4 regions of the Alteromonas sp. S167 genome follow, and region 1 is predicted to be linked to each of the others. Evidence: predicted binding sites of a transcription regulator. Region 1 holds the regulator's gene; each other region holds the start of a gene.
What was found. Region 1 encodes sigma-54, which starts transcription at its own class of promoters, with help from an activator protein. Its sites were predicted from a motif close to GTTGGCACGNNNNTNGNNT; they were not measured.
Positions count from the first base shown of each region.

Region 2: the regulator sigma-54 is predicted to act here: its motif matches at 1,693-1,711, upstream of flhA (flagellar biosynthesis protein FlhA).
Region 3: the regulator sigma-54 is predicted to act here: its motif matches at 1,408-1,426, upstream of V7R35_RS00800 (DUF3192 domain-containing protein).
Region 4: the regulator sigma-54 is predicted to act here: its motif matches at 969-987, upstream of flgA (flagellar basal body P-ring formation chaperone FlgA).

Region 1 is NZ_JAZETR010000008.1:219,082-222,605, reverse strand. It holds gene lptA (lipopolysaccharide transport periplasmic protein LptA) at 1-19, shown strand, start outside; gene lptB (LPS export ABC transporter ATP-binding protein) at 22-747, shown strand; gene V7R35_RS13775 (RNA polymerase factor sigma-54) at 823-2,316, shown strand; gene hpf (ribosome hibernation promoting factor) at 2,346-2,633, shown strand; gene ptsN (PTS IIA-like nitrogen regulatory protein PtsN) at 2,647-3,090, shown strand; gene rapZ (RNase adapter RapZ) at 3,161-3,524, shown strand, end outside.
Region 2 is NZ_JAZETR010000001.1:325,266-328,789, reverse strand. It holds gene flhA (flagellar biosynthesis protein FlhA) at 1-1,637, opposite strand, end outside; gene flhB (flagellar biosynthesis protein FlhB) at 1,792-2,916, opposite strand; gene fliR (flagellar biosynthetic protein FliR) at 3,118-3,524, opposite strand, start outside.
Region 3 is NZ_JAZETR010000001.1:187,886-191,409, reverse strand. It holds gene V7R35_RS00805 (GNAT family N-acetyltransferase) at 84-731, opposite strand; gene V7R35_RS00800 (DUF3192 domain-containing protein) at 926-1,291, opposite strand; gene V7R35_RS00795 (hypothetical protein) at 1,576-1,866, shown strand; gene syd (SecY-interacting protein) at 1,912-2,526, opposite strand; gene queF (NADPH-dependent 7-cyano-7-deazaguanine reductase QueF) at 2,623-3,483, shown strand.
Region 4 is NZ_JAZETR010000001.1:263,199-266,722, reverse strand. It holds gene V7R35_RS01065 (CheR family methyltransferase) at 1-4, opposite strand, end outside; gene V7R35_RS01060 (chemotaxis protein CheV) at 20-949, opposite strand; gene flgA (flagellar basal body P-ring formation chaperone FlgA) at 1,152-1,868, shown strand; gene flgM (flagellar biosynthesis anti-sigma factor FlgM) at 1,971-2,303, shown strand; gene flgN (flagellar export chaperone FlgN) at 2,324-2,755, shown strand; gene V7R35_RS01040 (LPP20 family lipoprotein) at 2,851-3,312, opposite strand.

The DNA of each region.
Region 1 (3,524 bases):
CAACGAAGGTAACGAATAGTTATGGCGACGTTAAGTGCAAAGAACCTTGCAAAAGCCTATAAAGCCAGACAAGTCGTGCGCGACGTTAGCTTATCGGTATCAACAGGGCAAATTGTTGGGCTATTGGGTCCGAATGGCGCTGGTAAGACCACTACATTTTATATGATTGTCGGCCTTGTTCCGCTAGACAAAGGCAAAATTGAAATAGACGACAATGAGCTTACTCACCAACCTATGCATGAACGTGCACGCCGCGGAATTGGCTACCTCCCGCAGGAAGCGTCTATTTTTAGAAAGCTTACTGTGCATGAAAATATCATGGCTATTTTACAAACGCGTAAAGATTTAAATTCACAACAACAAGAAGAAGAAGCCGACGCACTACTTGATGAATTTAATATTAACCATATACGTAATAGTGCGGGGATGAGTTTGTCGGGCGGTGAAAGACGTCGTGTTGAAATAGCGCGAGCGCTGGCGGCGAAACCACAGTTTATTTTGCTAGACGAACCATTTGCTGGTGTTGATCCTATATCAGTTAATGATATAAAGAAGATCATTCAACATCTTCGTGATAGAGGCATAGGCATTCTTATCACCGATCATAACGTACGAGAAACATTGGATGTTTGTGAGAAAGCGTACATTGTGAGTCATGGCGAATTAATTGCGCAGGGAACCGCAGAACAGGTTTTAAGTAATCAAAAAGTTAGGGATGTATACCTAGGCGAACAATTCAGGCTATAGTTAAAGTAACCGGATTGTCATTTTTTCAGTTTCGCTCTTGGTGTATTCAATTTAAAGTATTTAAATAAGACGTAGATGAAACCATCTTTACAGCTAAAATTTAGCCAACAACTTACCATGACACCTCAGCTTCAGCAGGCTATCAAACTGCTGCAGCTTTCTACGCTTGACCTTCAACAGGAAATTCAAGAAGCGCTGGACTCTAATCCGCTTTTAGAAGTTGAAGAAGGCAACGACGAACCTCAAGGTGAAAAGAACAACATCGACAACGACGACAGTGGCGATGTTCAACCTACGGCTTCAAGCGATACGTTAGAAGCCGGAGATGCGCTTGAAAAGAACGATTTACCAGACGAACTTCCCATAGACAGCACGTGGGATGAATACTACTCGGCCTCTTCTGCGCCCGCGCCTGGCCCAGCCAGTGATGACGAACAAATTTTTCAGGGCGAAACTACCGAAGACATTCAAGAACACTTGCTGTGGCAGATGCGTTTAACCCCTTTCTCTGATACCGACAGAGCCATTGCCATGGCAATCATCGACTCTATTGATGAGTCGGGTTATCTAACCGTGTCACTTGAAGATATTCTAGAAGCGGTCAACGCTGAGGAAGTGTTAGACGAAGACAGCGATGAGCTAATTGAAATGGATGAAGTAGAGTGCGTGTTAAAACGTATTCAAATGTTCGACCCCATTGGTTCTGGCTCACGTTCTCCACAAGAGTGCCTTATGGTGCAGCTACGTCAGTTCTCTGAGGACACACCGTGGCTTGCTGAAGCCAAGCAGCTTATTGAAGAATATTCAGACCTTCTTAGCAGTAAAGACTACCGTACGCTCATGCGTAAAAGCCGTTTGAAAGAAGATCAGCTTCGCGAAGCAATGCGCTTGCTGCAAACCTTGAATCCTCGCCCTGGTAGTGCTTTAGTTACTAAAGAACCCGAATACGTTATTCCAGACGTATCGGTTACCAAAAAGAACGGGCGCTGGGTGGTAGAGCTAAACCCTGATAGCCTGCCAAAACTTAGCGTTAATCAACAATATGCTGCAATGAGTCGTCGTGCAAAAAACAGTAGCGACTCGCAGTTTATTCGCTCACACATGCAAGAAGCCAAATGGTTTATCAAAAGCCTAGAGTCGCGTAACGACACCTTAATGAAGGTTGCTAATTGTATTGTGCAGCAACAGATGGGCTTTTTTGAGCATGGCCCAGAAATGATGAAACCAATGGTTCTCAATGATGTCGCAGAAATGGTAGATATGCACGAATCCACTATTTCACGCGTCACCACGCAAAAGTATATGCATACGCCTCGCGGTATATTCGAATTGAAGTATTTCTTCTCGAGCCACGTAGCAACCGAGTCGGGTGGTGAGTGTTCATCTACAGCGATACGTGCATTGATCAAGAAGTTAGTGGCAGCTGAAAAACCTAGCAAGCCGCTAAGTGATAGCAAGATTGCTTCATTGTTGGCCGAACAAGGCATTAAAGTTGCCCGGCGAACAATAGCAAAATACCGGGAATCGTTATCGATCCCGCCGTCGAACCAACGCAAAAGCCTTATTTAACGGGCTACATAATATAAGGAAGACGAAATATGCAAATCAACCTTACTGGTCATCATGTCGAAATCACCGACTCTTTGCGTAATTATGTCGATACGAAGTTCAGCAAACTTGAACGTCACTTTGATCACATTTCTAATGTGCATGTCATCCTGAACGTTGAAAAATTAAATCAAAAAGCCGAAGCGACAGTTCACTTAAGTGGCGCTGAAGTATTCGCATCCTCAGAAAATACCGACATGTATGCGGCGATTGACAGCATGGTTGATAAGCTCGACCGGCAGGTAATCAAGCATAAGGAAAAACTCAAAAAACATTAGTAGTTAATTAAGTATGGATATACAAGCCATCGTAAGTTTGGACCGCACCGAGTGTGCGGTTCAATGTAATAGTAAAAAGCGTATTCTAGAAATCATTGCCGACATTGCGGCTAAAAATAATGAGAATATAGACGGCGCTACTGTATTAAACAGCCTAATGTCGCGAGAGCGTATGGGGAGCACCGGCATTGGAAACGGTATCGCCCTTCCCCATGGACGCTTAGCTGGTCTTGATAGAGTTATTGCAATTGTGGTAACCAGTACACCAGCAATCGATTTTGATGCTATTGATGAAAAGCCGGTAGATATCTTTTTTGCACTTTTGGTACCAGAAGAACAAACCGAAGGGCACCTACAAACGCTAGCCACCGTAGCTGGCAAGCTGAACAATAAAGACACCGTAAAAGCAATAAGACGCGCAACCACCAGCGACGATATAATAAAAGCGCTGGGCTAACGTCGTAAGAGATATGATCTCACTGCAATAAGCAGTGCGTGCTTAAGATTTTAATAAAGGGAGAGGCAAGGTGAAGCTGATTATTATCAGTGGTCGTTCAGGCTCAGGGAAATCGGTCGCACTGCGAGCGTTAGAGGATTTAGGGTACTATTGCGTAGACAATATTCCCGTGAACTTACTGCCTACCCTAACCCACACTGTGGTTGATGAATATGACCAAGTGGCAGTAAGCATTGACGTTCGAAACCTACCTAAAAACCCCAATGAATTGGTAGAAATACTCGACTATCTACCTAGCTCGTGGTCGATGACTATTGTGTATATCGATGCCAGTGATGACGTTTTGGTAAAGCGTTTCAGCGAGACACGTCGGTTGCACCCGCTTGCTAAACTTAACAAATCGCTTTCAGAGGCCATTCAAGCCGAGTCGGCAC
Region 2 (3,524 bases), on a different contig from region 1:
TGAAGTACTTTAACCACCGTGCTTAATGGAAGAATGTCAGGAACCAACCCTTCTACAAGCTTCGGATGTTGTTTAGCTAACATGTCTAGAAGCTGCTGTGCTTCCTCATGGCCTAATAGCTGATAAGCATTATTTGTTAATAGCTGACTTAGATGTGTTGCCACTACAGTAGCTGCGTCTACCACAGTATAACCAAGGGTTTGTGCATGCTCGCGCTTGTTAGGCTTTATCCAAACCGCATCTAGCCCAAAGGCTGGGTCTTTGGTTACTCTACCTTCAAGCTTGCCAAATACTTGTCCTGGGTTAATCGCCAATTCTTCGTCATGGCTAATAACAGAATCACCTATGGTTACGCCCAGCATGGCAATGGTGTAGGTATTAGGTTCTAGGTCGAGGTTATCTCGAATGTGTACAGGTGGAATAAGAAATCCAAGCTCTTGGGACAACTTCTTTCGCACCCCTTTGATACGCGTTAATAGCTCACCACCCTGTGACTTATCAACCAACGGAATTAAGCGATAGCCCACTTCAAGTCCAATAGTATCTACCTGTTGTACATCGTCCCATCCAAGTTCTTTTACCTCAGGCGCAACAGTTTCATCTTTCACTACATTGTCTGGCACAGCTGGCGCTTCAGCGCGTTTTTTCTCTTGTACTGTTTGCCAGTAAGCAAACCCGGCGATTAAAAAAGAGAAGCCTAAAAATGCAATATGCGGCATACCAGGAATAATACCCATGACAAACAACACGCCAGATGCAATATATAGCGCTTGATTATTGCCTAGCTGACCACGTATTTCTTTACCCATTTCTTGTGTTTCGTTTTCACGCGTCACAATAATGGCTGTTGCAACAGAAAGTAGAAGTGAAGGAATTTGCGCTACAAGACCGTCACCAATGGTTAAGATAGTATAAATTTCTATGGCGTTACCGAACGACAGGTCGTGCTGAATCATGCCAATAAACAGCCCACCAACAATATTGATAAGCATAATGAACAAGCCCGCTACAGCATCACCTTTTACGAATTTAGAAGCACCATCCATCGACCCGTAAAAGTCTGCTTCTGCAGTAATTTCTTCACGGCGCTGACGGGCTTGATCTTGGTCTATGTAACCAGCATTAAGGTCGGCATCAATTGCCATTTGCTTACCAGGCATAGCGTCTAACGTAAAGCGGGCGCTTACTTCAGATATGCGCCCAGCACCAGCTGTCACAACTTTAAAGTTAATGATGAGTAGAATAGCGAATACTACGATACCCACGGCATAGTTGCCGCCGATAACAACTGCACCAAACGCTTCAATTACCTTACCTGCAGCGTCCCCCCCTTCATGACCATAAAGCAATACCACACGCGTTGATGCAACGTTTAACGCCAATCGCAAAACAGTTGCGATAAGTAGCACAAGAGGAAAGATACCAAAATCGACAGGACGCTGGGTAAGTACAGCAACTAAGATGATGACAAGCGAAAGCGCAATGTTAAAACTGAACAGGACGTCCAGTAAAAATGGGGGCATGGGCAATATAACCATGCCCATAATCGCTAAAAGTACAATTGGCGCACCAAGCCCGCTGGTAAAATTTTGCAGCTGATTTTTATCGAAACGCTGAAGATAACCGGATAACTGCATCGTTTACTGTCTCACTATCAGAAAATTGACGCTTTACGTAATACTGATAGGTGTTTTACAACTAACGTGCCAGCTTTTAGCTAAGTAACTTACTGCCTACTTAGCACCTGATATATAACTATTTTTAGCGTTTAACACACTACTTCATTTTGAACTATCGACGATACTCAGGCGGTATCGGTAGGTCGCGTTTTAATGGTTTAGGGCGTTTTCCTTTACCTGCACGATGGGCTTTTAACTGATATACGTGGGCTAATACTTGAGCAACCGCCATAAACAGCGCATTAGGGATCTCTTCTTCTACTTCTGTAGAGTAGAAAATTGCACGTGCTAGCATGGGGGATGGAATTAACGGCACATCATTAGCGGTAGCAATTTTTCTAATATGCATAGCGAGTTCATCTGCGCCTTTAGCTACTACCACAGGTGCTCGTGTACCGTTTTCATCATACTTAATGGCAACCGAGAAATGGGTAGGGTTAGTCACGACCACGTCAGCTTTAGGCACGTCTTGCATCATACGTTTGGTGGCAGCTTGATATTGCAAACGACGAATACGGCCTTTTACCATGGGGTCGCCCTCAGCGTTTTTACGCTCGTCTTTCACCTCTTGTTTGGTCATTTTCATTTCTTTGTTGTGCTTATACACTTGATAAGGCACATCAATTAACGCAATGGGTATCATGCCGCAGGCCAGAATGAGAAACGCCCACTTCAACATATCAAGCGCATGAAAAATATTGCCCGGATATAACTCCATATCGAGGTGTAATGCTTCATCTTGGAAGTACAGTAACGCCCCTATTGCCATTGAGATAATAAGCACAACTTTGGCGATAGACTTCAATAGCTCAACCAAACCATTCATGCCAAACATGCGTTTGAAGCCCTGAATAGGACTCATTTTAGAGCCTTTCGGTTTTGCGCCTTCCCACGTAAAGTTATAACCACCAAGCGCTATTGAGCCGTAAATACCGGCAATCATTGCCACCACCATGTAAAGCAACACCGATGGTCCAACGGCGGAAAAGGCTTCTCCCCAAGCACCAAACATGTGGGTAAGGTCGTAAGTTTCATCGCGAGATAGCGTGAACATGCGTTTGGTAAGTGAAAACACAGATTCGGCAATCCAACCGCCAACGAATAAAAACATAAAGGCGCTTATCACCAATACCAGCGTGGTAGACAATTCGCGGGATCGCGCAATCTGCCCTTTCTTCCGGGCATCTTCGAGTTTTTTCCCCGTGGGGTCTTCTGTTTTTTCACTTGAATCTGCCATTTGTTTGCTCTTTTTGCCTTTGTTGCGATGGGAGCAGAGCGACTTACAAGCACGCTGTAAACCCATCCATGGGCGCTCTGCCACCGCATCCATGCGGTGGAAGGCTTGCAAGTCGCCCTGCTCCTCTCGCCTAGTTTGTCATTTGGCTTGCTCGCAAACCTGTCATTTTCCGCGAACAATTTCTATCGCGACTTGTCTTTTTTAAGGACAAATATTCAATAGCTCACACATAAACTGTTCGGCGCGAAGCCACTGGGTTTCATAGTGTGCGGTAAAGTTGTCTAGCGTAATCCAAATAATCAGTAGGCCCATTACCTGTGCAATGGAAAAACCAATACTGAAAATATTCAGCTGCGGCGCGGCTTTTGTCATAACGCCAAACGCTAGGTTAACAATTAGAAGCGACACAATAGGGGCCAAAGATAATGTTACGGCCGAAAAAAACATCCAGCCCGCCCAATGTGCGATATCGCGAAATTGCTCGCCAGTCCACCAGGCCTCGCCGATGGGAAATGCCTCGAAACTCATTACAATCATGTGGATCATCGACAAATGGCCATCTAGGGTCCAAAAAAGCAGCGTAGCTAAAATAAGGTAAAACTGACCTA
Region 3 (3,524 bases), on a different contig from region 1:
AAGATCGCTCACAGCATTTGTAGGAAATGTCTTACAAACGCTGAAGAAAATGTGACTTTAGGGAAAGAATTTGCGAATTGCTGTTACTTTTTTCTGTACATTACTTCGCCAGTAACATGCGAAAGACTGACTTGTCCTACAATTTCATAGTTATCATCGTTGAAAAACGAACGATGTTTGGCAACCGTGACAAAAACAGAGACACCTTCACTCTTATTGTCTTCATCTACTACGCTGTCTATGGCGCCAAGTAAAACATGCCCCAAACCATGCTCTTGATAGTCGGGGTGCACCGCAATAAAGCTCAACATGTGAAAATTTTCAGCAGGTACCAGTGAACGCACCTTTTCCTCTTTCTCAAGCATTTGTTTAGTGCCAAATAATCCTGCAGTAAGCAGCATACGCAAACGCCAATGCCAATAACGCCCTGCACCAAACGCTGCATCAGGCGCAGTTAGGCACGCAACAGCAATAAGACGTTCTTTATCAAACAATCCAATTATAGGTTGCTCCGCTACCCAAAATGCATTTAGCTCTTCCCGAATGGCCGAACGAAGACGACTTTCATAACCTTCTTTTTCGGCCTGGAAAATATCGATAAATAAAGGATCGTCTACATAAGCGTTGTAGAGAATAGAGGCGGCTACTTTTAAATCGTCGACGGTAAGATAGATTGCTTTAACCGTTTCGTGCAGCGGCACCGTTGAATCATTTAAGGCGTGAGTATTCATGAGGGTCTCCTCGAAGGCTGAAATGCAACGGCACTATCAACTACTTGAAAGTACTGGTTACTTGAATCAGTAAAATAATATCGATTACATAAACGTAATCCGTTAACTTTTACTGTTCATTTGTTAGCCTACTTGAAAAACCCTCACATGTTAACTTTTTATTAACATTTAAAGTCTACATATAGCGCAACGCTTTAGTTCATTAAGCTGTACGCGCTATCGCCCCAACCTACCAAGCTTCCATTCTTGAAAACAAGTGGCGTGCATTCATCTTTTGTTGTAACGCCATCACCCATGGTTTTTTGTGTACGATAGAATAAAACACGATAGGTACCATCCTGCTTTTCAAAGAGCTCGTTGAAGTCGGCAACGCCCATTTTCCGCAGCACGTTTTCATATGTTGCGCCTGTTTCCAGCTTTGCTATGTGCTTGCGATTATTAAACTCTCTATCTTCCCAGTCTGCGCCGTAATGACTATCAGATCCACCGCCTACCGAAACAACGCAGCCAGAAAGAAGAACAGAAGAAGCCAGTGTGACTGATAATAGAAGCGTTTTCATGTGTATTCCTTGTTTAAACATTATGTGCTTAGTTTTTATAGTAGAACGCACTAAATGAATAATGACTGAACGTTTAGTGCACTCGTTGTTTTGATATATATCAACTAAACACAGTTAAACAAAATTGAGGCCAACTTTTAAGCCATTGATTAATATCAAAATTATTTACAAAGCATTTTCTATTAACCGATTAAAATGGCGAATACACAAACTTATTAGTGAAATTCACACTTTTCACAAGGTAAACTGAAGCAAGAATTTATTTATCGGAAGCCTGAAGACCAATGAATAACGACAATATACAAAAGCTTGTTTTATTGTGTCATAAGATGCAGCAAGAGGGAGTGACTCCCTCGGTTGGCATGCTGCGCTCGAAAGCGCCGTTCAAAGTATCGGTAACCGAAGCAATTGAGACTATAAAACGCTTTAACGTAAGCAGTGCGCATACACCTAAAAAGGTAGTTGCCACGAACAATGCGGAACAAGCACTAAGCGAAAGAGTCGCCCAACTAGAAAACGAGGTTGAGCTTTTAAAGCGCTCTTTAAGTGATGTAATTAAACAATTATCAAAGTGACCTAATCAATTTCTGCATTGCAGCTTTTGGCTTTGGCTGTAGCGCTCAAGTAGGTGTTGGCGTTAGAGATGCTAAAAACGCCGCCAAATTTGGCGCTACAATTTGCTGCGGCTCTTTTCCTACTTGCTCAAGCGCAACTTCACCGGTGTCATTTATAATAGAAAGAATAAAATCTTCTTCATCGGTCAAGCCAAAGAAAAGCGTTGGAGCTTGCTTAAGTCGTTGTTTCATAAGCAGGTGTCCAATCAAGTTTTGTTGAAGACCTTCGAAATCTTCATCATTCCAAACTTGAAGAAGCTCACACTGACCTTGTTCAGCGGTCGCTGTAAAATTCGCACTGTAATAACGGGTGAAAAATTCACAGAAATCAGGATGCAATGAAAGCGACATCGCATTCTCAACATTGGAAAAACTATTCTGGCGTTCTTGCATTCTTCCTTGCGTTCCCTCGTGCATTTCGTCTTGCGTTCTGTTTTGCATTTTAGGTGCCCAACTTACCATTTCACCTTCACTAGGCGCTAACGCACCAATGGTAGCTGTTTGTTCTAGACACGGAGATGGCCAGTTCGCCTCATAAGCCACTTTGAGACCACTCTCGTTTGCAGCGTCGACATAAGATGATACAAATTTATCTATTTGTTCTGAAATTGTTAGACCCATTGTGGAGTTACCTACGTATTTTTGGGGTACACTATACTTATAAATGGCGATGTCAACTTTGCCATTGTTGTTACTAGATAATGTTAAAAGGTTCTTATGTCGACAGACAAATCACCCTCAAAAGTATCAATAAAAGCACCCGATGATCTTTCCTTAGGAAAGCAGGTTGAATATGAATTTGAATACAACCCTGGCCTTCTCCAAGGCGTACCTCGTAGTTTAAGTAGAGACACCTTGGCCTTGGGTAAAGGAGCACTACCATTCTCAGGTATAGATACATGGACGGGATACGAGTTATCGTGGCTAAATACTAAAGGTAAGCCACAAATCGCCATCTTGGAATGTGATGTACCAATTACCTCTGAATTCCTGATTGAATCGAAGTCTTTCAAACTTTATTTGAATAGCTTTAACCAAAGTAAGTTTGCGTCGCCTGAAGACGTTCGCAAGACACTAGAGGCAGACCTTTCGAACTGTGCAGGAGAAGGCGTAAGCGTTAACTTAATTCTTCCCAGTGCTTTTGAGACCTTAAAGTTTAAAGAATTTAGCGGTACTTTGCTTGACGATCTTGATATAGAAGTAACCGATTATTCCCCTGAGACTCGATTCTTAGCCGTAGATAGCGAGCAAGACGAGGTGAGTGAAACCTTAGTATCTCATTTACTAAAATCGAATTGTTTGATCACAAGTCAACCAGATTGGGCTAGTATTCAAATACGCTATCAAGGAAAAGCTATTGAGCACGAGGGGTTACTGCGTTATTTGATAAGCTTCAGGCAACACAATGAATTTCATGAACAATGTGTTGAACGTATTTACAACGACATTATGCAGCTTTGCAAGCCAAATAAGCTTACCGTGTGTGCAAGGTACACGCGTCGCGGCGGGCTAGACATCAACCCGTTCCGTTCTAACTTTGAAGCGCCTTATGCAAATCATCGTCAAGCCAGACAATAATGTGTAGCGCGAGTACCTTACAAAAAAACAATTATTAAGCT
Region 4 (3,524 bases), on a different contig from region 1:
CCAATCGCATTATGCTCCGTTATTCACATTCAGTCATCAACCACTTTTGAACCGCAGTTGCCAGTTCATCTGGGTGGAATTTAGCGATAAAGTCGTCAGCCCCCACTTTTTGAACCATTGCTTGGTTGAATACACCGCTTAATGACGTATGCAATACAACATGCAGTTTCTGAAGCTCAGGGGTATTTTTAATTTCTGCAGTTAAGGTATAGCCGTCCATTTCAGGCATTTCAATGTCAGAAACCAAAACACCCACACGATTCGTGACGTCACCGTACTCCTCAGCGATCTCTTTTAAACGATTCAAGGCTTCTAAACCGTTTTTAGCCAATTCCATTTCGAGCCCAAGCGCAGTAAGTGCCTTTTTAACTTGGTTGCGCGCAACAGCGCTGTCGTCGGCAATAAATATAATTTTATTCTCTTGGCCTTCTGTGGTCAGGCTATCAGCTACATCATTGCTCACTTCCGCATTAAGAGGAGATATTTCGTTAAGGATCTTCTCAACGTCCAAAATTTCAATTAGCTCGTTTTCAACTTCGGTGACTGCAGTAAGGTAACTCGCTCTACCTGTGCCTTGAGGTGGAGGCATAATAGCATCCCAGTTGGTATTGATAATGCGCTCTACCGCACCAACTAAAAACCCTTGTACCGAACGATTGTATTCGGCAATCACAATAAAAGCGTTTTTAAGATCTTCTATTTTTTTGCCTCGGGTTGCCATGCTAAGGTCGATAACCGATATTGTTTGACCACGAATGTGCGCTACGCCACGCACCAAAGGATTTAATTTAGGCATTGCGGTTAGAGGTGGGCATTGCAGTACTTCTCGTACCTTAAACACGTTTATTCCAAAACGCTGACGCCCATTGAGTCTAAACAGCAATAGCTCCAAGCGATTCTGACCAACGAGCTGTGTACGCTGGTTTACTGAATCTAAAATCCCCGACATAAGTCACCTCTAAATAATACTGGGCACGATCATTGCCTCTTATGTTAAAGATAGACAATATCACTAAATTTTTGCAGGTTAAACGACAGAAAAATGACGCTTTGTTGGTTATCGGCCAAACAGAGTGTTACTTAAGCGCGTTTGCTGCGTTGAGATTATTAAGCATAGTCAATAACTCACTAACTGAACACGAAAAATTACGATGAAACAAACAAATATTCGCCTACATTTCAATATAGCTAAATTTTGGGCTGTGTCAGCGCTGTTGTTTATTTCAGCAACCGCGACGGCATCGACTTCACAACACGCCGAAGTGGAGGAAGGAGCCAAACAATATTTACTATCGCAGCTTGATGAAGCGTCCGGCAACACCGACCTTGATGTATCAATAGTGGAAATTGATGAACGAATAAATATACCCAACTGCCCTACCGGATTTCAGTACAATGCGTCAGAAGAAGCACTGGCTCAATCATATATCTCTGTAAGAGTAAGCTGTCGAAACAACGACTGGTACTTGTTTACTAGTGGCCAGGTGACTAGGACAAAAGAAATAGTGGTGCTACAAGGTGCCGTCAGCCCTGGTACCGTGCTCACATCTTCAAATTTAACGCTTGCTAAAATTGATGTTAAGCGACTACGCCACACCGCATTTAGTGACATCGATAGTGTGGTAGGTGCCCGCATGAAGCGCAGAGCAACCAACGGACAAGCAGTACAAGCTAATATGCTATGTTTTATCTGTAAGGGCGATCGCATTACTATTACCGCTGAAGTTGCAGGAATGAGAGTAAAAACAGCAGGAATTGCCCAACAGGACGGTGTTGTAGGCGACAGTATCAAGGTTATTAACGCCAGTAGCCAGAAAGCGGTAGTAGCAAGAGTCGCCAGTTCGGAAGAAGTCGTGATACACTTGTGATTGAGGCTCTCAATACGTTCCTTTTTGTTGAGAAAAAGGCTAAAGAAAAAGGCTCTGCGGCCGATACATCTTACAGAGGCAAAAAGGTAGTGAGGAATTAATATGGCAATTAACAATATAAACAATGGGTTACCTAAAACCCCTGTTGATAATGGTAAGGTTGCTCAGCAAAATCAAACGCAGCAATCTCAGCAGCAAACGTCTGCACAAAATGCAGCGGCTGCTCCTGCAGCACCACGTCAAGATTCAGTTTCATTGACGCAATCTGCACAACAGTTAAATCAGGTTCAGAAAAAAGGCTCTGAAGCGCCAGTAAACCAAGAAAAGGTTGATCGCCTTAAAAAAGCGATTCAAAGCGGCGAGTATCGAGTAAATCCAGAGGTTTTAGCGAATAAAATAGCAAAATTGGAATCTGAGATTTTTAGTTCAAAGTAATTCACTGTTAAGGACACTGTGTGACGTCACAAACATCATCTGTTTCAGAGCTTTTAAAAAGACAGGTTGAACACCTTTCTACTCTTGCTGCAGTGCTTGAGAAAGAGCTGCAGCTTATTAGCTCACGTGAAGCAGAGCCATTGATGAAACTGCTTGATGACAAAACTCAGTTGTTAGAAGTTATACAGAAAACTGACGTTGAAATTGAAAAAGCTATTAGCGCTCAAGGCAGTATGCAAGCTGAAGACGACGCGCTGATGGAGCAAGCCAAATCACTGTTAGACGACTGCAAGTATCGCACTCAAGTTAATCAAAAAGCCGTTGAGCAAGGACAGCTACGCCTCACACATTTGCGGAATTTGATGATGGAAGTGCGAGCAAAAGAGTCGCTGACTTATGACAAAAAAGGCAAACCTAAAGGTGGAACTTTAGGTTCTGGGGTAAGCGCCTAAACGTGGTCGTGATTTAAGGCGTTCAGCGTTAAACGCCCACCTGATGGGCGTTTTTTGATTCTACGTGCTACAACCTATTAACTAAACATTACTTGTTAGTAATACTTAACTTCCCTGACCCTTCTTGGCTTTGCAGTAGTTAAATACAAATCATATACCTGCTTCATATCTAACGATAGTTCGGTAACATACGTGTCATCACCTACAGGGTAAGCTTTCACAACTTTCGCACCACGAATAACACCTTCTACTGATGCTCTTAGGGTTTCGCTTTCAACAACCAGGCTGGATAACGCCTGATCGCCCTGTAGCTTCTGACCATAAACCTGTTCAGCAAGCTCTCTGTAAGCATCAAGCTTGGACGCTTTCATCGCCATAATGCGTTTTATACTGTCGCTTTCTCCTCGCTGAGACATTATAGGCGCATAGCCTATTGCCGTGAGCGTTGGGTAAGTGTCGGGCTCGATGGTTTCATACTCGACATGTTTGTCGATTATCCCGCAGCCGGTTATTCCCAAAACGACGGCAATCGCTGCAAACCTGCACACAGAGCGCATGCGCGAAAAAATTGGTAACGACATAAGGTTACTCCTTACAAAGCACTGAGGCCTTTAACTGTTTCCTTTACAAAGAAACGGCGTTTAATTTGACTTTATAAAAGTAAGCAAGAAGTAAGCCCGTTTGTTTTAAGCCAGCTTTAGTCCAGCTCTCGTTTACTTTTTCATGGCGCTTTTCTGGCACTGTTCTGGCATAGCTTGTTAACGAAATT